Regions from separate parts of the Microcoleus harperi Pol14_C6 genome, predicted to be linked through region 2. Evidence: riboswitches for the same ligand, from Rfam matches in the RefSeq annotation. Region 2 holds a riboswitch; each other region holds the start of a gene.
The links. Region 2 has a riboswitch for cobalamin ahead of QUA27_RS13410 (hypothetical protein). Riboswitches for the same ligand answer to the same signal wherever they lie in the genome.
Positions count from the first base shown of each region.

Region 1: another riboswitch for cobalamin. It lies ahead of cobG (precorrin-3B synthase); the one in region 2 lies ahead of QUA27_RS13410 (hypothetical protein).
Region 3: another riboswitch for cobalamin. It lies ahead of QUA27_RS09425 (DUF1636 family protein); the one in region 2 lies ahead of QUA27_RS13410 (hypothetical protein).

Region 1 covers NZ_JAUBQN010000041.1:1,710-9,675, reverse strand. The annotation lists gene gltB (glutamate synthase large subunit) at 1-3,798, shown strand, start outside; gene QUA27_RS22355 (GUN4 domain-containing protein) at 3,947-4,450, shown strand; gene QUA27_RS22350 (element excision factor XisI family protein) at 4,490-4,771, shown strand; gene psbA (photosystem II reaction center subunit D1) at 5,173-6,255, opposite strand; adenosylcobalamin-variant (AdoCbl-variant) riboswitch at 6,465-6,544, shown strand; gene cobG (precorrin-3B synthase) at 6,553-7,966, shown strand, end outside.
Region 2 covers NZ_JAUBQN010000016.1:69,649-77,614, forward strand. The annotation lists gene QUA27_RS13395 (diacylglycerol/polyprenol kinase family protein) at 1-573, shown strand, start outside; gene QUA27_RS13400 (energy-coupling factor ABC transporter ATP-binding protein) at 733-1,581, opposite strand; gene QUA27_RS13405 (SAM-dependent methyltransferase) at 1,922-2,788, opposite strand; gene QUA27_RS13410 (hypothetical protein) at 2,808-3,248, opposite strand; cobalamin riboswitch at 3,405-3,549, opposite strand; gene QUA27_RS13415 (ABC transporter substrate-binding protein) at 3,959-5,371, opposite strand; gene QUA27_RS13420 (DUF2207 domain-containing protein) at 5,668-6,705, opposite strand; gene cbiQ (cobalt ECF transporter T component CbiQ) at 7,022-7,825, opposite strand; gene QUA27_RS13430 (energy-coupling factor ABC transporter substrate-binding protein) at 7,822-7,966, opposite strand, start outside.
Region 3 covers NZ_JAUBQN010000009.1:27,311-35,276, reverse strand. The annotation lists gene clpX (ATP-dependent protease ATP-binding subunit ClpX) at 1-1,153, shown strand, start outside; gene QUA27_RS09440 (type IV pilin-like G/H family protein) at 1,209-1,793, shown strand; gene QUA27_RS09435 (serine/threonine protein kinase) at 1,785-3,059, opposite strand; gene QUA27_RS09430 (serine/threonine protein kinase) at 3,217-5,196, opposite strand; cobalamin riboswitch at 5,331-5,477, shown strand; gene QUA27_RS09425 (DUF1636 family protein) at 5,500-5,910, shown strand; gene cobW (cobalamin biosynthesis protein CobW) at 6,278-7,312, shown strand; gene QUA27_RS09415 (CobW family GTP-binding protein) at 7,495-7,966, shown strand, end outside.

The sequences.
Region 1 (7,966 bases), on a different contig from region 2:
AACTGGATGCACGCGCGGCAATCGCTGTTCGAGTCGGAACTATTCGGCGATGACTTAAAGAAAATCCCCAATTTAATCAATATCGAAGGCAGCGACTCGACGATTTTTGACAATGCTTTGGAATTGCTGAATTTGGCCGGGCGTTCTTTGCCGCACGCTGTAATGATGATGATTCCCGAACCTTGGACAGCCCACGAGTCCATGAGTGACGAGAAAAAGGCTTTCTATGAATACCATTCTTGCTTGATGGAACCTTGGGACGGCCCAGCTTCGATCGCCTTTACTGATGGTACTTCGATCGGGGCCGTGCTCGATCGCAACGGTTTGCGCCCTTCCCGCTACTGCGTTACCAAAGACGACTTGGTAATTATGGCATCGGAAGCCGGAGTTTTGCCGATTGCCCCAGAACGAATTGTATCAAAAGGTCGCTTGCAACCGGGGCGGATGTTCCTGGTAAATACCGAGGAAGGCCGCATCGTCTCTGACGAGGAAATTAAACATCAAATTGCCTCCGAACACCCGTACCGTGAGTGGCTCGACAAGCACATGGTCGAAATCGCCAAACTTAAAGATGCGCCGGCCGTAGCAGAATCTCATCCCGAAACATTATTGCAGCGGCAAATGGCCTTTGGCTACACCTTTGAAGAACTGCGGTTGCTGTTAGCACCGATGGCGAAAGATGGCGTGGAAGCTGTCGGCGCGATGGGTGCGGATACGCCGCTGGCGGTGCTTTCCAATCGGCCAAAACTGCTTTATGAATACTTCCAGCAGTTGTTTGCTCAAGTTACCAATCCGCCGATCGATTCTATCCGCGAAGAAATTGTAACTTCGGCCGAAACTACGATCGGCGCTGAACGCAATTTGCTCAAACCGGAACCGGAAAGCTGTCATTTGATTGAACTGAAAACGCCAATTCTCAGCAATGAAGAATTAGCTAAGCTCCAACACGTAAATGAGGGCAATTTCAAGTCACTCACCGTGCCGATTTTGTTTGACCCCAAAAGCGGCGTAAAAGGTCTCGAACAAGCCTTAGAAGAGGTTTTTGCAGCAGCAGACAGCGCGATCGCCTCCGGGGTGAATATCATCATTTTGAGCGATCGGGGTATCAGTCCAGACAAAGCCCCAATTCCGGCGCTGCTGGCAGTTGCGGGCCTGCACCACCACTTGATCCGCAAAGGTACGCGCACGCGGGCGGGACTGGTGCTCGAATCCGGCGAACCGAGGGAAGTGCATCACTTTGCGACACTTATTGGATACGGTTGCGGCGCGATTAATCCGTATTTGGCCTTTGAGACGATCGCCGATTCGATCCGCGAAGGATTGCTGCTAAATGTCGAGTACAAAACTGCTTGCAAAAACTACATCAAAGCCGCAACTAAAGGCGTGACGAAAGTTGCCTCGAAAATTGGGATTTCCACAATTCAAAGTTATCGCGGCGCGCAGATTTTTGAGGCGATCGGCTTAAACAAATCCGTAGTCGATAAATACTTTGCTTGGACAGCCTCGCGGATTGAAGGCGTAGACCTCGAAGTCATCGCCCAAGAAGCTATTTTGCGCCACAATCACGCATTCCCCGATCGCCCAGCCAGCGGACATACTCTCGATGTCGGCGGCGAATATCAGTGGCGGAAAGAAGGCGAAGCGCATTTGTTTAGTCCGCAGACAATTCACGCACTGCAAAAATCGGTGCGCGAGGGCAGTTATACGCTTTTCAAACAGTATTCGGGGCTGGTTAATGAACAAAACCAGCAGCATTTTACCTTGCGCGGTTTGTTGCAATTCAAACAGCGGGAATCGATACCCATTGAGGAAGTTGAGCCGATCGAATCAATTCTCAAACGCTTTAAAACTGGGGCGATGAGTTATGGTTCGATTTCTAAAGAAGCCCACGAATCTCTAGCAGTAGCGATGAACCGTATCGGTGGCAAATCGAACACCGGTGAAGGCGGGGAAGACCCGGAACGCTACACTTGGACGAACGATCGCGGTGACTCGAAAAACAGCGCGATCAAACAAGTTGCTTCTGGGCGTTTCGGCGTTACCAGCTTGTACCTTTCCCAAGCGCGGGAACTGCAAATTAAGATGGCGCAAGGCGCGAAACCCGGTGAAGGCGGACAGTTGCCCGGTAAAAAAGTATACCCGTGGATTGCCAAGGTGCGGAACTCGACTCCGGGTGTGGGATTGATTTCGCCTCCTCCTCACCACGACATTTATTCGATCGAAGATTTGGCAGAATTGATTCACGACTTGAAAAATTCCAACCGGGAAGCGCGGATTAGCGTCAAACTCGTGTCGGAAGTTGGAGTCGGGACGATCGCGGCGGGTGTTGCTAAAGCCCACGCCGATGTCGTGTTGATTTCCGGCTACGACGGCGGAACCGGCGCTTCGCCGCAAACTTCGATCAAACACGCGGGATTACCTTGGGAATTGGGACTGGCGGAAACTCATCAAACTTTGGTACTCAACAATCTCCGCAGCCGAATTGTCGTGGAAACTGACGGTCAAATGAAAACCGGCCGCGATGTAGCAATTGCTGCCTTGCTGGGTGCTGAGGAATTCGGTTTTGCGACGGCGCCGCTGGTGACATTGGGCTGCATCATGATGCGCGTTTGCCACCAGAACACTTGCCCGGTGGGCGTGGCGACGCAAGACCCGCTGCTGCGGAAAAACTTTACCGGCGACCCCGATCACACGGTAAACTTTATGACCTTCGTCGCGCAGGAAGTCCGGGAAATTATGGCGCAGTTGGGCTTCCGCACGCTGAATGAAATGGTGGGGCGGACTGATGTTTTGGAAGCGAAACAAGCTGTGGAACACTGGAAGGCTAAGGGTTTGGATTTCTCGAAAATCCTTTATCAGCCGGAAGTTGGGGCGGATGTCGGGCGCTACTGTCAGATGGCGCAGGATCACGGTTTGGAAAAGTCGATCGACATGACGGTGTTGTTGGATTTGTGCAAAGGTGCGATCGAAAATGGCGAAAAAGTACACGCCAAACTGCCAATTACCAATGTCAACCGCGTTGTCGGCACAATTCTCGGCAACGAAATCACCAAACGCCACTGGGAAGGTTTGCCAGATGACACGGTACACCTGCACTTCCAAGGCAGCGCTGGGCAAAGCTTTGGCGCATTCGTTCCCAAGGGAGTCACCCTGGAGCTCGAAGGCGAAGCTAACGACTATTTGGGCAAAGGCCTCAGCGGTGGCAAAATCATCCTGTATCCGTCGCCAGCTTCTACCTTTGTCGCAGAGGAAAACGTGATTGTGGGTAACGTAGTGCTTTACGGCGCGACATCCGGCGAGGTTTTCATCCGAGGGATGGCGGGCGAACGTTTTGGGGTGCGTAACTCCGGCGTGAATGCAGTAGTTGAAGGTGTGGGCGATCACGGTTGCGAGTACATGACTGGCGGCAAAGTTGTAGTTTTGGGTGAAACCGGGCGCAATTTTGCAGCGGGTATGAGTGGCGGTGTTGCTTACATTTTGGATGAAGCGGGCGATTTTGCTACTCGCTGCAATATGTCGATGGTGGATTTGGAAAAGTTGGAGGATGTTGAGGAAATTAGCGATTTGCGGCAGTTAATTCAGACTCACTTTGATTTGACTGGAAGTGCGAAAGCATCGAAGGTTCTGGCAAATTGGGACTCGATGGTGCCGGTGTTTGTGAAGGTGATGCCGAGGGATTATAAGCGGGTGTTGCAAGCTATTGAAAGGGCGATCGCATCGGGTTTAAGCGGTGATGATGCGCTGACGGCTGCGTTTGAAGAAAACGCTCGCGATGTTGCTCGGATTGGCGGCAGCTAGGGTTAGGATGGGTGCGTTACGGCTACGGCCTAACGCACCCTACAAAACTATAATTAACTCAAGCATGGGTTTCTCGAAGCGGGCGCGAAGCAAATTCATATGGATCAAGTCAAATAATCTCATATTCAAAATATCTTGGGCGCTGACCATGAGTGATTTTCAATCTTTAAATTATGACAACCAATTTCTTAATCTAGCGTCAGAAAGCGGAGCTGATTACACTCAATTACGCAATTTTTTAGCAGAGGGCAAGTTTAAAGAAGCTGATTGCGAAACTAAACAAATTATACTTTGGGTAGCGTGCTGTGAAAAATTAGGCTATTTATGGCATTCAGATTGGGTAAACTTTCCTTGTACAGACCTCCAAACAATTAACCAACTTTGGGTAAAATACTCAAATGAGCGTTTCGGATTTTCAGTACAAAGGTCTATTTGGCAACAAGCGGGCAAAGATTATGACAAATTCTGCGAATACGTTAAATGGGATTCATTTAATAGTAGAATGACCTATGAACTCCGCGCTCCCCTTGGTCATCTTCCCCATACTTTTGTATATTGGTTAGGACATAGAAGAGTCATCGTCCCTGGTGGAAATAGCTGGGGATTGGGATTGCATTGGTTAGATTCCAAACTATCTGCTTGTCATCTATAAAATAATTATCGTAAATACAGAAGTAGAGAAAATTGTGCAATAGATCAACTAATCGAATATCCCAAACTAATCAAGCGTATTTTGACCGAGTATATAGAATTGTGCAATAATCGCCCTTCTCAACAAGACATTGAGACATTCTTGATTACAAACGAACAAAACGGTCATTACATCTGGATGAACCTGGGCTGGCCAAAGGGCGAGCGCACTACCGATATCACTGTTTACGTTCGGATTCGCGATCGCAAATTCTGGATTGAGGAAGACTGGACAGAAGATGGGATTGCAACGGATTTGGTGCGCGCTGGAGTTCCCAAGTAAGATATTGTTTTGGCATTTCACGAGCCTGGGATGCGGCAGTACACAGATTTTGCAGTAGCTTCGTAGCACTTCAGGGATGGGAAAATTAAAAAGCTCGATCGCACAGCTATTGATGGTTATTTATTGAACAAAATTTTTTTGAAACATTAGTGTACTTACCACCATATTCTCCTCTAGCTAAACAAGATTGAGCCAAGAAGAGTCTTGGTTAAAGAGTCGAACCCGCCAACAACTGCAACAGTTTGATTGTTTACGTTCTGGTAATTGAAGATGTCTTAGGTCAAGCGTCCTAACTGCCTTAGCGACTGCGATACTTCCCATCCCCCCAGTAAAACTCTTTTTTCCCAAAACAAAAAGCGCCCCTATTTCTAGGAGCGCTTTTTGTTATCTCAGACTAAAACTTAGCCATTGATAGAAGGAGCAACCAAAGCTACAGGAGTGACTTCACTTGCAGCCAAGTCAAGCGGGAAGTTGTGAGCGTTGCGCTCGTGCATTACTTCCATACCCAAGTTAGCGCGGTTGATCACATCAGCCCAAGTATTGATGACACGACCTTGAGAGTCGATAATCGATTGGTTGAAGTTGAAACCGTTCAAGTTGAAAGCCATCGTGGAGATACCCAAAGCGGTAAACCAGATGCCGACTACTGGCCATGCACCTAACAAGAAGTGCAAGGAACGGCTGTTGTTGAATGAAGCGTATTGGAAAATCAAACGACCGAAGTAGCCGTGGGCTGCGACGATGTTGTAGGTTTCTTCTTCTTGACCGAATTTGTAACCGTAGTTTTGCGATTCGGTTTCGGTTGTTTCACGAACCAAGGAAGATGTTACCAAAGAACCGTGCATGGCGGAGAACAAGCTACCACCGAAGACACCAGCAACTCCCAACATGTGGAACGGGTGCATCAGGATGTTGTGCTCAGCTTGGAACACGATCATGAAGTTGAATGTGCCGGAGATACCCAAAGGCATACCGTCAGAGAACGAACCTTGACCAATTGGGTAGATCAAGAATACTGCGGTTGCTGCTGCAACTGGTGCAGAGTAAGCGACGCAGATCCAAGGACGCATACCTAAGCGGTAGGACAGTTCCCATTCACGACCCATGTAGCAAAATACACCGATCAGGAAGTGGAAAATTACCAATTGGTAAGGGCCGCCGTTGTACAACCACTCATCGAGGGAAGCTGCTTCCCAGATTGGGTAGAAGTGCAAGCCGATGGCGTTGGATGAAGGAACAACTGCACCTGTGATGATGTTGTTGCCGTACATCAAGGAACCTGCTACTGGTTCGCGGATGCCGTCGATGTCCACTGGAGGGGCAGCGATGAAGGCGATGATGTAGCAGATGGTGGCGCTGAGCAAGGTAGGAATCATCAAGACTCCGAACCAACCTACATAAATGCGGTTGTCGGTGCTTGTGACCCACTCGCAGAAGCGTTCCCAGACGTTGGCGCTTTCGCGCTGCTGTAAGGTTGTTGTCATGGTTTTATGATTGCTGTATTTGGTTGTCAATGTTCGGATGATGTTTATATTATTAACGGTGTTGTTAAGGTTTGTAAAGGGGTTGAGCGACAGTTAAACTGATGACTGATATTAGGAAAGCTGATGAAACCAGAGAGATGGGCGATCGTCAGGGGTTTTGTTAAGAAAGTTGAGGGTTTTGCTTTCTGTGGGTCAGCTCGTGATACCTTTCTAAAACCTGAAAGCGGGAAAGTCCGGTGCAATTCCGGCGCTGTGCCGCAACTGTAAAAGTCAGAATGCCGATTTCGGGGGCGCTTTGTGGGCGTTTACTTTTGGATTCCCTGCGTAGCACGGGGAGGAGATTATTTGTTAGCTTTGACTGATTTGCCGACTTGTCCGGGTTTATTTTACGGTTCCCAAGCCCGAGACGGAGTTTTATCGAGAATGCGGATTCCGGGGGGAATTTTAAACGCGCAGCAGTGTCGGACTATCGCCGATTTGGCCGCTCAATACAGTACCGGCTGTTTGCAAGTGACAAATCGGGCAAATTTGCAAATCCGAGAAGTGAACTCGGAAATAGCCCCGGAAGTCTGGAACCGCTTGCAGGAATTGGGGATAGCGTCTCGCCGCGTTGAAGTTGACCCGATTCGCAATATTATGGCAAGTCCGACAGCAGGGATCGATCGCCAGCAGTTACTGGATACTCGGCCGCTAGTCAAAGCTTGGGATGATTACCTGCAAACACATTCCGAGTTGTCGAAACTTTCGCCTAAGTTCAGTATTGGCTTCGACGGCGGGGAATCGGTTTCGATCCAGGCTTTACGCAACGATATTTTATTAGCTGCATGCGGTCGTTCAACCCAATCAGGAATCGTTTTTCGGCTGCATTTAAACAGCGATACAGGAATTTTAATCCCAGAATCGCAATGTATTTCAGTATTAGCCGCCCTTGCTAGCACCTATCTTGAATATACCAAAATAAGACCTCGAATTGATGGCAAAAAACCGCGTTTGCGTCACCTGCTGGCAGATTGGGGCGCTGAAAGTTATCTAGAAAGGGTACAGCAGAATTTACCATTTTTATGGCAATTCACATCTTGCACCTTTCCCAAAAACAGCCAAGATGCCTCATCTGAAAAATCCCTCCCCCATCACCGACATCTCGGCATTCATCCTCAACGACAGTCCGGTTTCTCCTACATGGGAATTGCACTGCCTTTCGGTAGGCTAGAATCAAAGCAACTGCGGAATTTGGCAAGTTTAGCCCAAAATCTAGCCAGCGGTACCCTGAGACTTACGCCGTGGCAAAATCTGCTAATTTCTGATATCCCCAACTCCCAGCTTTTTGAGGTAAAACAGCAAGTGGCAGATTTGGGATTGCACTCGTCGGCGACTCGCCTAGATTCGTGCTTGGTGGCTTGTGCCGGCAGCAGCGGCTGTGCGTCGGCGGCGACAGATACTCAAAGTCACGCCCTAGCAATGGTGAGGGATTTAGCGCAAAAATTGACGATCGACCTGCCGATTAACATTCATTTCAGCGGTTGCGAAAAGTCCTGCGCCCAGCACCAGCCAATTGATATCACGCTGGTGGGAATTCAGATTGAGCGAGGAGACGAGACGATCGAAGGTTACGACATTTATGCGGGTAGAAAAGATTTGCCCTTCGGACGACAAATTTTTCAGGCGGTGAGTGCGATCGAGATGCCCGGTGCGATCGAGCGAATGTTGCGGG
Region 2 (7,966 bases):
AAGGTGGTGCACATCGGTACTGGAAATGTGATTTTGCTGGCGTGGTGGCTGGAAATACCCGGTTGGGTGGGGATTTCGGCGGGGGTTTTAGCAGGTGCGATCGCCCTAGTTTCTTACCAAGTTCCGATTTTGCCCAGTCTTAACAGTATCAACCGGAAGAGTTTGGGGACTTTTTTCTATGCTGTTAGTATCAGCGTTCTCGTAGCTTGGTTTTGGCCGCTACAGCATCAGGAGTACGCTGCTTTGGGCATTTTAGTCATGACTTGGGGCGACGGATTGGCTGCTGTCATCGGCCAGAAATACGGGAAACATATTTATCGAGTTGGGGGAATTCAGAAGAGTTGGGAAGGTTCTGCAACTATGTATTTGGTGAGTTTTGCTGTTAGCAGTTTGATTTTGCTGGCGGTTCAAGGCGCAGTTTGGCAAACTTGGGCTGTGTCGGCTGTTGTAGCTTTAGCTGCTGCTATTCTGGAGTCGGTTTCTAAGCTGGGAATTGACAATCTGACTGTGCCGATCGGCAGTGGGGCGATCGCCTTTTTCCTAAATCAATTTTTGATAATTGGTAATGTGTAATCTGAACTTACCCCCAGGGGCGGCGTTGCTGGATACAGGTATGAATTCAAGATTTCGCAATTGCTATAAGCCCGTTTGAGGGTGAGTTTTGTAAATTCCAGCGAAAAGGTAATTCATACCGTGAATCAGCAACGCCAATTATCAATTGTCTAAGTCTCCTTAAAGCAGCCGACGTGCTTGTAAAATTTGTTGTTGCCATTGCTCGAAAGCGGGGATTTTTGAGCGATCGTCTGTTGGAAACATCGCCCTTATTTGCTCCATCAGCTCGATCGCCAGCGGTACGCCAAGCTGCAATTGTTCCAAGACATCCCGCTGAGCAAAAACGGTTTCCGGTGTTCCTTCTAAAATCAATTTTCCCCGATCCATTACAAACACCCAATCAGCCCAGCGGTAGATGAAATCGAGGTCGTGACTTGCTAAAAGGATAGTGGTTCCGGCGCTGTGAATTTGTTGAAGTAAACCGATCAGTTGTCGGGTGTGACGCGGATCGAGATAGGCGGTAGGTTCATCTAGCAGCAGCAGTTTGGGCTTGAGAACCATGATATCGGCGATGGAAACCCGCTTTTTCTGGCCCAAACTGAGATTGTGAATTGGTTCGCGGGCGAGTTCGCTTAGATCGAATTGCTCGATCGCCTGCTGTACCTTTTGAGCAATTTCGGATTCTGTCAAGCCTAAATTGTACAATCCATAGGAAATATCTTCTTCTACCGTCGAAGCTACTAATTGATGTTCAGGATTTTGAAATACGAGTCCGATTTGTTGGCGCAGTTGGATCAAAGATTTGCGATCGTAGCGAAAGGGTTCACCTTGCCAGCTAATGATTCCCTGTTGCGGTTGATACAAGCCATTTGCTAACAGAAAAAAGGTAGTTTTGCCACAGCCATTTTGACCGATCAGCCCGCATCGTTTCCCGGCGGGGACTTTGAGGTTTAAATCATGAATTGCCGATCGAGAACCGCAGGGGTAGGAGTAGGAAGTGCGATCGAATTCGAGAATCCATTGAGACATATTTGTTATTTGTTATTTGTTATTTTTTAAGCTAATACGCATTTAAATTGCATGGTAAAATAAATTTTCCTTCTTGTGGGGTGGGCATCTTGCCCGCCCTCAAACAATTTAAATGCACAACAGCTTATAGCCTTGTTCCCAGGCAGAGCCTGGGAATAAATACCCGGAGGCTCTGCCTCCAATTACTGCTTACCAATGAATGATTACCGATTACCGATTACCGATTTCCATTGTATAGCAATCCTTGCAGGAGTCGTCAACTTTTTACCCCACCCCAACCCTCCCCTTATCAAGGGGAGGGAGTAAGAAATTCACAAATGATTTAGGATTGCTATTTGTGTCAGCCTCGATCTGATTTTGACAACTGCCAAAGTTGCATTTCATAACAGAGATGCTGCTCAAAAAGTTGGCCTGCTTCCAACCCTTCAACCACCAACTTCTTGAACCAGCGGCGAAATATCCAGCGCAGGAATTTGTGGACGGGCGGAACTGTTATCGCAATTAAATCTGCAACATACATCATCGTATTCAGTCCATACCTGCGGAAAGTATCGACATACAAATCGATAGTAGGCAAAATATGAGCGGAAATATCCTCACTTTTTACTAAAGTGAATCCAGCCTGCTTTAATGCTGCATGAAGTTCTGTAACCACATGACAATTAGAGAACATTCCCTCTTTATAATTAGCATCAGATCGCAGCATATCGGCCAGCAGCACGTAGCCACCCTGATTGAGGATTTTGGCGGCACCGTTAGCAATATCAACAGCCGACATATATTGGCTACTTTCGCTAAACAGAATAAGATCGTAGAAATGGGTTGCTTTGAAGTCTTCAAACCTCGTGAGGTGGAAGATTGCCCGATCGCCCGTACACTTAAGAAAGCGCTGCTGTTGAAACGGATCGGGTGCGAGCCCTTCCACTGCAAAACCTCGATCGAGCAAATAAGCCGCATTTCCGCCAATCCCGCAGCCCACATCGAGTATGGTATGAGTGCCTTTGGGGATCGCATCCAACAGTTTTACAGTATAAGCTTGCTGAGCCAGGCGCAATCGTGCGATCGTTAGTTCGTCAGCGGGCACAGGTAGGGTTTCCCAATAGCCGTAGTGAAGGTAGGGCGAATCTGTCAGGCCCAAATAGTAATTAAGCGCTGCATTTTGGTAGCGAGTTACTTTGGAAATTTCGATGGATTTTGGCTGCGACATTCGGAAAATTTAGTAAGTTTTAGGATTTCGGGCAGAGTTGAAATTCTTCCCAGCGCTTGCATACTTGTTCATAGCACTCAACAGGAGAAATTGCCAAGTTTTGCAACAAATTGATATCAATCTGACCGTTGGCGATCGACAAAAATATAATTGCTTCCTTGGGTTCGTAGCCAGCAATGATTTGGAGCAAATTTGAAACAGTGTTTTCCTCTATTTCTAGTTGTTGCAAATAAAGGGTTGCCTCCAAGTCGGAAATAAATTGCAGATCGTACTTGATAGTATCTACGCTCCAATTCACATAGCCGTTAATGGGAGTATTGATTTTGCAAGCAACCAAGCCCCGTCCTCGATTCAAAAAGCCATTCCAAGCAGTATGTCCTATCGACAAAATATTCTGATGAATAAACAAGTTTTGCCAGTAGCCAAAACTACCCTGCCAAACACTATCTTCGATTCGCATTTCTTTTCCATTAAAATAATATACGCTTCAGAACGCAGAGCGAATTACATCAGCGTTCATCTGTGTTTATCTGCTGATATCTGCGGTTAAAAAAGCCCAATCCAATAATTAAAAAAATAATAAACTCACCATCATCCATACCTCGCAGATGAAAAACAACAGGTAAACAAATCGGCGGGCATCCTGACTCAGAGATCCAACGCTCTCATTACAGTTGCGGGACAGCGCCGGATTCGCACCGAACTTTCCCCCTTGCGTCTGATGGCTGTTCTCCATCAGAGCCGATCAATATACGGGGATGTTACCACTATTTGGGATATTTGACAAAAAAGCGATCGGACATCTGCAATAATTCTTGTGGGGAGTAGGGGTTAGGCATCCTGCCGGTCCAAGACTTCCTTTTCAAGTCTATATTGTGATTCGGTGTGTCGCCAGTCATCAGAACAATTTTTCCATTGAGAAATTCATGCCGATCCTGAGAATTTACTTCAGCTTATAGATATTTTTCAGCCGTGTAGGTTGTGGTTTCAACGGGCGCGCTCATATACAACGCTCTCCTTTAATTTTCCCATTTTCTTTTATTTTAAGAATCATGTTAATTAAACATAAAATTCTCTTTTAATCATGCTAAGAAACAGGCAAGATGCCTGTGCCACAAAAAGTTAATTTGATTGTGAAGTTGGCATCCTGCCCGATCGCACTTAACGAACTTACCGCAGCGGGACAAAGTTATAGCCAGTGCTTCCTCCTTGTTTAACTTGCACTAAAATCGTCTTACCAGCCCGATCGCCCGTGGGCAAAAACTTCACATCCTCGCTCGATCCTGCAGCCGAGAAATTCGGATTTCTGAGTGCTTGTTGCAACCCTTCCCGCGTATTGCTTTGCCACAAGCCAGCGATGACAGCTTGAGTCGCGTCAAAACTCGTTGCGGTTCGCCAATTTACTACTCCTCCCCAGCGCTGACTGGCATTTTTAGGAAATGGATTGTTGGGATTAGCTTCAGGATGCCAGGGAACGGGCAAAACAAGCCCGTCCACGTCCTTTTGCCCGTCTTTTAGCGTTTGAAAGGTGTAAAGAGTTGAACTGCTGTAAAGCGCTAATTTGCCTTGATTTGCACGGGCTAGATCGATCGCGCGATCGATGCGATCTACGTGGGATGCTACCATCAATCCTTGTGCACCTTGGCTAACAGCATCCGCGATCGCAGTGTTAGGATTAAATGTCGGCGCTGACAAGTCGCAGACAATAGGAACTAATCTGCCACCTGATGCTGAAAGAGAGGCAATAAATTCATCCTTAAACGAAGCTTTGCCAGCAGCTTGAGAGTCGTAGCAGAAGGCAATATTGCTTTTGCCGACTTGTTTGACGATATACTCTGCTAAAGGAGCAGTCATCGATCGAGTATTGGGGACTGTCCGAAAAATATAGCTGCCAAAACCTGACAAATTATTCGTACTGCTGGTAGGTGTGATCATCACCAGTTTCTTTTCCTGATAAATTGGAGCGGCTGCTAAAGAGGCATTGCTGTCATTATGTCCGATTACCGCTAGAATTTTCGGGTCATTTGCTAATGCTGCTGCAACTTCTTGCGCCACTTCTGGACGGTTATTGTCATTGACAATTTCAACTTGCAAACCGGCACCGTTAATTCCTCCCCTAGTGTTGATTTCATCTTGAGCTTGGGCGACACCCCGGAGGATTTCTTGGGCGATGTTGGGGTTGCTGCCGCTCGGCACGCTGACGGCAATTTTAAGAGAAGTGCGATCGCTTACTCTCGCGTTATTCAAATAGATTACCGTTTCCGGATCGTTGCGATTTTGTTGCAGCGAACCCTGAAATTTTTGAACAGCTTCTTTGTAATCTCCTTTGGCAAAAGCTGTAACGCCTGCTTGCTTTTCGGCTGTTGTTTGCGATGTCAGCAATATCTGATTTCCTAAACTCATGCGAGTTGCGATCGCTCCCGATGCGCTCGTTGCCGGTGTAGATGTAGATGTAGGTGTATTTGAAGTTTGGCTATTCAATAAACCTGGCAGGAACTTGTATGCACCCAACCCAATTAAGCCGAGGGCAATAATAAAAAAAATGGACGGGCGGCTGTTTTTTTGGTTAGTATTTTGATACATAATTTGTGATCGATTTTTTGATAACATAATTATTCATTCAACTACTGTTCACGTCAATTCATATAATTCATTAATTACGTTCATAAAATTCATATTTGTAATACCTGTTGCAGGAAGTACGATCGCCCTTATTCAAATCCGGCCCCCTAAACTAACGAGAATACGAGAATTATCAACAATAGTCCTGGACGCGCGGGTGCTCAGAAACCAGGTTTTTTGCTGAGAAGACGCGTTACAACCCACAGATTAAGTAAAAACCCGGTTTCTTTAATTGTGATGCGTAAGTCCAGTTGATATTAACCACCACCACCGCCACCACCGCCACCACCACCACCGCCACCACCACCGCCACCGCCACCACCGCCGCCACCGCCACCATCGCCATAGCTCATGGCTGGAATTACCTCTTTATACTTGTGATGATAAGAGCAGTTTCGACATTTGCAGGTAACTTCTTGCTTGCCTTCACTGGTATATGTAGGACTCAATAAAACGTTATAAGTCCGTTCTAGTTTGAACGTTTTGCATTCAGGGCAGCGTCGCTTTGCAATGGGTTTGATAATTATTACCGCAATGTATATGATAATCGCTAGAGCGCTGGCCACCCAATAATTTTTTAAAAAGTCGTTTTCTACCGAAGAAGATTGAGATTGGTTGCCAGTTTGTTGCCAGTGAGGTTGAGGTACATTGAGAATTGGCTGAGGAAATGCCACCTGCACTTCTAATTCTTGTTGGGGTAGAACAGGCTGACTTGCAACAAACTCAAATGTTTTACCATCTACTTTGCGAGGAATGGCTGGCGTACCAAAATTCGTAAACGAGAGAACTTGACCTGACAAAGATTCGGGTAATTGCACCCTAACCTTTGCAGCATTAATCGGGGCTTTGCGACCTGATGAAATCGCTTTCCAATAAACTTGAGTATTCTCACCATCTAACTGCAATCCACCTACTACGCGATATTTGATAACAAAAGTATGTGATTCTGGCGCTTTTAATTGATGTTGCCAGCGAATCCACAGTTGATTGTTTTCATCAATCCCAGTTGTACTGGCAATCGTTTGATTATTTTCGGCAACGGTGACATCTTTGATTTCATCGACTTTATCTAAAGGAATATAGCGATATCGTTCAGTATTATAGTCGGCTGTGAATACATATTTTTGTGTTTCGGTGACTAACATATCTCCGTTGGTCTGAACGTCGATGATGACATCAATATTCTCCCAGTAGAAGGGTAATTTTTGGGCCGCTACATGAGTGACTGTGACCAGAAATACGGTCAATAAGGTGGTGAAGAAATAAAGGATTTTTTTGAAAGGCCGTTGATTCATAATATGATGCCTATTGAACAGCTATTGATGACTATTATTCAATAGGTTTTTGGTGAGGTCAATTCATATAATTCATTGATTTAGTTCATAAAAGTCATATTTATAAGATGAAGCTTGGGATAGTGGGCTTTTTTGGGACGGGCTAGAAGCCCATCCCACATTTTTTTTGATTGCTAAGGTGGTGTTAATCGGATTTTTATAATCCTGTCTTTTGAAACTATTGTGGGGTGGTATTGGAGCAGCGACCCAAAGTTTAATTTTTACAATCCTGTTTATTGCAACTATTGTGGGGTGGGCTTCTAGCCCGCCCCAAGGTTTAATTAGGTTGAAATACAATACTTAACAGGGTTAAAACGGTGCAACCAAACACGGCTTCAAATGTATATCTTCGCGAAGGTTTGTAAGGGTAAGAATTCCAAACGCGCAGTTCTCCATTAAAGCCGCGAGACGCTAAACTCAGCGACACTTGACGGTAGTTTTCCAAAGTTCGCTGAAGCAATTGCCCGATTAAAATTCCTAAACTGTGCATTCCCAGTTTCCAAGTGCGGTAGCCGCAGCGCGAGTTTTGTGCTATCCAAAGTTCATCGGCGATCGCCAATAAGCTAAAAATAAACCGATACATTAGTAATAGCAGTTCTGTGACCAACTCTGGACAGCGTAATTGTCTGAGAATTTGCAAGATTTCGGTAAATGGAACCGTCAAGAGGATGAAATACATACAGCTTGTCGATGCGAAGGCGCGGGCAAATAGCAAGCTCACTTGGTATATGCCGGTGCGGCTCACATACAGATAAAAAGTGCTGATGCTAATGCCCCAACCTTGCCAAATATCCCACCCAATTGCAGGGATACGATCGCCCGCAACCGCACCTAGCGCCAAAGCAGGCAAACTTGTCAGCAAAAACATCAACGGTAGCGACAGCAACCGCAAATACAGTTTTCCCGGAATACCCGCATAGACGACGATCCAGACGCCCAACCAAAGGGCGATCGACAATTGGACGATCGCCCCAGAAACTAGAGACAGAATTAACAGGGCGATCGCAAAGGATAACTTGTGAGATGGCGGCAACCCCCGCAAGCGATTTGTATAAGCCAGACTATCAATCTGATGGTTCATTCCGACGATTTATTATCAGACTGCTGCCGAGATTGCGATCGGCCTTTATACAACCCAATGACGTACCCAACTACGCCAGCCCCCATCGCCGCTTGAGACGCAAACAATAGACTTGAAATTTCTCCGCTAGCCGGCTCAAAC
Region 3 (7,966 bases), on a different contig from region 2:
GAATAAATCGAAAATCGTTTTAGCTCAAATTCCGAAACCAACAGAGATTAAGCAGCATTTAGACAACCACGTCATCGGCCAACATTCAGCAAAAAAAGTCCTTTCTGTAGCAGTTTACAACCACTACAAGCGCTTGAGCGTTGACCAAGCTAAAGATAGCGACAAGTCTTCCCCTGACAGCGATGTAGAATTGCAAAAATCCAACATCCTCCTAGTCGGGCCCACAGGTTGTGGCAAAACTTTGTTAGCGCAAAGTTTGGCGCAAATGCTCGAAGTGCCCTTTGCGGTAGCGGATGCGACGACACTGACAGAAGCTGGATATGTCGGCGACGATGTAGAAAATATCTTGCTGCGGCTGTTGCAAATGTCAGATTTTGATGTTGAAGCGGCGCAGCGTGGCATTATTTATATTGATGAAATTGACAAGATTGCTCGCAAAAGCGAAAATACTTCGATTACCAGGGATGTATCGGGAGAAGGAGTGCAGCAAGCGCTGCTAAAAATGTTGGAAGGAACAGTGGTTAACGTGCCCCCGCAAGGAGGCCGCAAACATCCTTACCAAGATTTTATTCAAGTTGACACTAGCAAAATTCTATTTATTTGCGGCGGTGCTTTTGTCGGTTTGGAAAAAATAGTTGAACAGCGTTTGGGTAAAAAATCCTTGGGCTTTATTCAGCCAACGGAAAGCGACAGCAACTCGACTTTGCCGGCGAAAGACAAGCGGGCGGCTGATATTTTGCAGCAGGTACAGCCGGACGATTTAGTCAAGTTTGGTTTGATTCCGGAGTTTGTCGGGCGGATTCCGGTCGTGACGGTGATTTCGCCGCTGGATGAAGCAGCTTTGATGCAGATATTGACTGAGCCCCGGAATGCGCTGGTGAAGCAGTATCAAAAGCTGTTGAAGATGGACAGCGTGGAGTTGGAATTCCAGCCGGAAGCGCTGCGGGCGATCGCCCAGGAGGCCTATCGTCGCAAAACTGGCGCCAGAGCTCTCCGCAGCATTTTAGAGGAGTTAATGCTCGATGTCATGTACGAGTTGCCTTCTCGCAAGGATGTGGCTAACTGTACGATTACTTCTGAAATGGTGGAGAAGCGATCGACTGCCGAATTGCTGTGGCATCCCGCATGGCGCAAACAGCACGAAACTGCATAATTTATAGTTTGTAGGGTGTGTGCAGCGCACCCTACAAGCTTGGCAAATTTACTTTATGACAGTGAAAAAAATGTCAGTCAATGTAGCTAAAGCCAGTAAAAAATCGAGGTTGCCAGTATCCAGTTTGCTGCCGAGGATTGCAATTTACAGCGCGGTTGTGGCTGGCATCATGGCGTCATTTTACGATTTTCAATTCAACAAACTTTCCCTCTCTAGCGCTCCGAAATCCTCAGAAGCTAAACAATATATTAATAGCATTAATAAAATGCAGCAAGCTTACTATGCAGAGTACGGTAAATTTAGCGATAATATTACTCAACTGGCTCTAGGACTTAAAGAACAAACCGATGACTATAATTATACGATCGTATCATCAATGGGTCCGGTGCAAACCTCGTACAATCAACGCCAATCGGCACAATTTGAAAGCGCGATCGCGATTGCTAAACCTAATGATATGAGTACCGGGAAATCCTACACTGGCGCAGTGTTTGCTTTTAAAGAAATGGGTGGCATAACAACTATTTCTGCAATTTGCGAGAGCGATCGAATTAATGCAAGTTATGCAGAAACTTGGAATCCGCCAACTTTTGACGGCAAAGAAATTCACTGCCAGCCCGGAACAACTATCTTAAGGTAAGACCTTGAAACTATTTTGCGTCACTCTTTCACCGTCTAAGTAAAATTCAAACTTCCAATTTCCCGGCTTGTCATCCTTTTGAAAATTGTACCAGCACCAAGTATTTAATCGATCGCCCGTCGTTTTTAAATAAGATTGACTTTGGGCGGCGAATATTCCTTGAGGGTTGACAACCTTACAATAACTTCTATATTCTCCTTCTGGCAAGTTAGCAGCACTTACAGCAAAATAGACTTTTTTGTTTTGCTTCAAAGACCAAACATCCCTAAGTTTCGTTGATTCTAATTCGTCAGTTAACATTACTTGAGTCTTAGGGTTCAAATTTGCTGAGTTGATTACTGGTTTGATATCTACTGCTGTTTGAGGTTCGGGAGATTTCCAAAAAAGCGGAATAAAAATAGCAGAAATTGCTGTTAATACTCCGACTGATATCAATACCGGTTTTAAGTTGTTACGCTGCTGAACTACTTCGAGGGGAATCAAAGCATTGAGGGCAGCATCTGCGGAAGGATAGCGGTGTTTGAAATTGGGTTCCACCATTTTTTGCAGCCACTCAAGAAATTCTGGAGTTAGCTGCGGCAAGCGATTTTTAAAATTAATCCGCCCCGTATCATCCATCAAACTGCCAATTTCGGTAGAAGTGATGCCGATTAGCAAGCAAATTAGCGTCGCGCCGAGACTGTATAAATCCGATGCAACAGTTAGCTGCCGATTGAACATTTGTTCTGGCGGCATAAAGCCCAAAGTGCCTTTAACAACGCTGCTGGCGGCCACTTCTCCCCCGCCGATTCTAGCAAATCCAAAATCGACAAGGCTGACATTCAGGCGATCGTCCACCAAGATATTTTCCGGTTTTAAATCTCTGTGAATCACTGGCGGAACGCGGTTTTGCAAGTATTTGAGAATTTCTAAAACAGAGATAGCAATTTGCTTGGTTCGCTGCGGTGTTAGCTGGCGCAAAATAGCGAGAGAATCGGCATTTTTGTATTCCTGTACCATGCAAAAACCCGATGCAGTTTGGAAGGAATCTAAATAGCGGGGAATGTTGGGATAATCCAGTTCTCGCAAAATCTGAATTTCTTGTTCGCACGCTTGATATTGAGCCCAATTAGCACCTGTTTGGGCAAATTGAAATTGTTTGACGGCGACGGAACGTTGGGTATTAATTTCGGTAGCGAGATAGGTAACTCTCCCGCCGGCGCGGTTGTGTCCGAGTTCGCGAGTTACTTGATAGCCGTAGTTGGAAAAGTCAGGAAAAGCATTCATAAATTTGTCAGGTTTGTAGTAAGGACTTCAGTCCAAAAAAAGTTTGTAGTAAGGACTTCAGTCCAAAAAAGGTTTGTAGTAAGGACTTCAGTCCAAAAAAGGTTTGTAGTAAGGACTTCAGTCTTTAAGGACTAAAGTCCCTACTACGAACAAGTTTTTACGGTTTGATTAAATGGGGTTGGGATTTTCGATAGTTGGCAATAATTTGATTTCTTTTAAAAACTATCAGATTGAGTAAGGGAATAGCAGTGAGGGCGACGGGAGCGATCGTAATTCCTCCGACAAGTAAAAGTTCCATGATTTCAACCGAATCCATATTAGTTGCCAATTTAAAAAACAGTTGCAATGCGGTTCCTAAGCTGATGCAAAATCCAGCCGTGAGAAAGGCGAGTGTCACAGCATCTTGCTTCAAACAACCTTTTTTAATGCGATCGGAAATTCCAGGTTTAGCTAAAGTATAAACTACCAACCAACAAAAGGAACTAAATAAAAGTAGAAGTATCAAGTAAATACTAATCCCTAAAGGTTGTGTCATCCCAAAATTTAATCCCAGGGCAAGCGAAGATATAAAAGTCAGTCCCGAAGCTGCAAATGCCCAGAGTGTCAAAGTCCAACTACTGGCAACACTACCGGCCGCAGCACCAACTAAAGCTGATGCCACCAAGCAAACTAATAAAGGGATGATTTTACTCAGATTATCGCCCAAATTAATCTCGAAAACTGAGGCAAAAGCGCTTGTTAATATCGACATAGCTGTAATTCCAAAGCTCGCTCCGAAAACGGCTCCAAACCAATTGATTTCAGTTCCCTTTACTTCAGCATATAGCGTTATTTCCGCTGCTATAAATCCATTAACAAGCGGAGAAATTAAAAACATCGATAAAAACAGTGGATGGATTTCGCAACCCAACAGCCAACCGGCGAAAACAAACACCACCATGAAAAGCAGTCTCTTTTTAGACAAAGATAGTGTTGGTTTGGATTCGGGAAGGCGCGCAGTTTTAACTTGAATTGCAACTTGATAAGTATTTGGTTCAGAATTAGCGCGCAGTACAATCTGGCGTTGATAAGTTTGGCTGGCCAGCAATTTGCTCGTATCTACCGCAATCTGACACTCCAATTCATTGCTTTCAAATGATGGCGGTTCAAAAGAAATCCAAGAATGGTCGTAAGGCGTGTGCGGCGGATCGTTCGGATGCGGCGCGACTTCCCATCTTCCTGTTAAAATTGTATCGGGAATTGGGTTGCTAATGGCGATCGCCCGTATGATAATTTCTCCATATTCAGTAGCAGTAAATTTCAGTTGATCGCGCTCAATTCTCACTTTTGGCAAGTTGCTGACATCCAAAGATTCTAGTGCAGTTAAAGCATGAGCCGCCGACTGATATCTATCTTGAATTCTCGGCGCTACCATTCTTTCCAACCAATTCATCCAACCTTGCTGCAACGGCGGTACTAAATGCCGAAAATGAATGCTATAATTAGCATCAATTAAATTACCGACATCCGCAGATTTTGTCCCAGTTAACAAACAAATCAGCGTTATCCCCAAGCCGTAAAGATCCGAGGCTTTGCTTAATTCCCGGTTGAACATTTGCTCCGGTGGCATAAATCCCATCGTACCTTTGACAACGCTGCTGGCGGCGATATTTCCACCTCCTAACCGCGCAAAACCGAAGTCTACTAAGTAAACATTTAACTGTTCGTCGATTAACAAGTTTTCCGGTTTGATGTCGCGGTGAATTATCGGTGGTTTCTGAGCTTGCAGGTAAACTAAAATCTCTAAAGTGGCGATCGCAATTTGCTTGATATCCGGCGGCGCAAAAGTCCGGGCGACAGCAGATTCGGCATTTTTGTATTCCTGCACCATGCAGAAACCGCTGTCAGTTTGAAAAGAATCGAGATAGCGGGGAATGCCCGGAAAATCCAGATTTTGCAAAACTTTAATTTCTTGTTCGTAAGCTGCGTATTCTTCCCAGCTAGCACCTAATTGGGCAAATTGAAATTGCTTAATTACAACGGATTTTTTTGTGTTAATTTTTGTGGCGAGATAGGTAACGCGGCCGCCCAAACTGTTGTATCCGAGTTCGCGACTTATTTGATAGCCATGTTGGGAAAAGTCAGGAAAAGCGTTCATAGGTAATTACTATGGTTGGTAGTAAGGACTTTAGTGCTGAAGCCGTTATCTTATAAGGACTAAAGTCCTTACTACGAACGAAACGATCGCTCCTACAAACATAACTTTTTTGAAAAAAGGCGGCAAGTGCGGTATGATGTGATTTCGCGATCGGTTCTAGCGGGGAGCAGTCGCTAGAGGAAACGGGGAAAGTTCGGTGCAAGTCCGGCGCTGTCCCGCAACTGTAATGAAACGCTTGTTGTTTCTAAAGTCAGAATGCCCGCCGATATCTAACTCACTTTTGAACGCATCTGCGAGGTACGGATGATGGATGGAATTAATGCGACTGTACGCACAAAGCACAATTTGTTTGTTTGCACTGCTTGCGCTAGTGTTTGGAAAAACGGCAAGCGCGAAGGCAAAAGCGGCGGTCAACAATTCATGGAAAATTTGTCCGAACTCGCTAAAGATTGGGAGTTTTCCGATAAATTTGAAATTCAAGAAGTTGAGTGCATGAGTGCTTGCAGTCACTCTTGTGCGGTGTCTTTTGCTGCTGTCGGAAAGTACACTTATCTGTTTGGCGATTTACCAGCAAATGAGGCGGAAAGCATCGAGGCGGTACTCGAATGCGCGGGTCAATACTATGCTAAGCCGGACGGTTTGTTGCCTTGGTCTGAGCGTCCTCAAGCTCTGAAAAAAGGCGTTTTAGCAAAGATTCCACCGCTGGCAAATTAGAACCTTTCTCGTTACCATGCTCTGCCCATTGGTGACAACTTAACGTCAAACCGATCGTCTCTGTTGTTTTTATCTAAATCTAGATCCCCCTAACCCCCCTTAACAAGGGGGGGACAAGAAATATTCTCAAATTCCCCCTTCTTAAGGGGGATTTAGGGGGATCTAGACTTTGCCAAAAAGCGACTTTTATTGTAGGTTTCAGTCTTAAGTTGTTACCTACGATCTCGGCCTGGTAACGCATACTCAGAGGATCTGCTTCGTATTAAAAGCGCTCCTTTATTCCAGCGAGGCAGAGCCTCTAGATCGGCATTCCCCGGCAGAGCTTGGGAACGAGATATCCCACCATCAAATAAGCACAAAATTATCAATGCACAAAATTCCTGTTACTGTCATCACTGGTTTTCTTGGTAGCGGCAAAACTACTTTAATTCGCCACTTATTGCAAAATAATCAAGGTCGCCGCATTGCTGTTCTGGTTAACGAATTTGGCGAAATCGGAATTGACGGAGAATTGCTGCGCGATTGTCAAGTTTGCGACGAAGAAGAAGATGTCAACAGCAATATTGTAGAACTAACAAATGGTTGTCTTTGCTGCACTGTTCAAGAGGAATTCTTGCCGACTATGCAGGAATTGTTGAAGCGCAGAGAAAAAATTGATTGTATTGTAATAGAAACTTCTGGTCTCGCACTTCCTAAACCTTTAATTCAAGCTTTTCGCTGGCCGGAAATTCGCACGGGTGCTACTGTAGACGGTGTTGTTGCTGTTGTCGATTGCGAAGCTGTTGCTAGCGGTACTTTTGTCGGTGATATTGATGCTTTGATGGCACAGCGACAGGCTGATGATAGTTTGGATCACGAAACTCCGATCGAGGAATTGTTTGAAGACCAGTTAGCCTGTGCCGATATGGTACTTTTAACGAAAGTCGATCGCGTAGATGTGGAAACTCACACCAAAGTCCAAAGCTGGTTGCAGCAAGAGTTGCGTCCGAGTGTGAAAATTGTGCCCTGCAAAGGTGGCGAAATTAACCCTGATGTTCTCATGGGATTTAATGCGGCGGTTGAGGATGATTTGGAGTCTCGCCCGAGTCACCACGATGCTGAGGAGGAACACGAACACGATGATGATATTAACTCAACTTACTTTATTGCCGATCGCGAATTTGAACCTGAAGCATTGGTGAAAAAACTGCAATCCTTGATGCAGCAGGAAGAAATCTATCGGATTAAAGGGTTTGTGGCGGTTCCCAAGAAACCGATGAGGATGGTGTTGCAAGGTGTGGGTTCGCGGATAGAATATTTTTACGATCGCCCTTGGCAACCTTCGGAGCTGCGTCAAACCAAATTAGTCCTGATCGGTCGAGAGTTAGAGCGCGATCGAATTGCAGCTATGATTAACAATTAATTGTCATCTGAGAGGGGCGGGTCGATCGATATTTTGAATTGCAGCAAATATTATTGGTAAAACTCGCTCCTCCAAGCTCTCACCAACAATTTATTAACATTCTTTAATATTGTGGGCGTTTCCAGCAGGTCGGGTGTAAAATAGCGATAATGGTTATCATTGTAAAATAATCGAGGTCAAGTATGGTGACTGCTGGGGCGATCGAATCAGTTCCTGTTACCGTTCTCACGGGTTATCTCGGCGCAGGCAAAACTACGCTACTGAACCGCATTTTAACACAGGAACACGGCAAAAAAGTTGCAGTCATCGTCAACGAATTCGGCGAAGTAGGCATCGACAACCAACTCATAATAGATGCCGACGAAGAAATTTTCGAGATGAACAACGGCTGCATTTGCTGTACAGTCAGAGGCGATTTAATTCGGATTATCGGCAACTTGATGAAGCGGCGAGACAAATTTGACCACATAGTCATCGAAACCACAGGTTTAGCCGACCCCGCACCCGTAATTCAAACCTTTTTTGTAGACGAAGATATGCGGGAAAAATTACTGCTAGATGCAGTTGTCACCGTAGTCGATGCCAAGCACATCTGGCAGCACTGGGACGCCGACGAAGCTCAAGAACAAATTGCCTTCGCTGATGTAGTTTTGC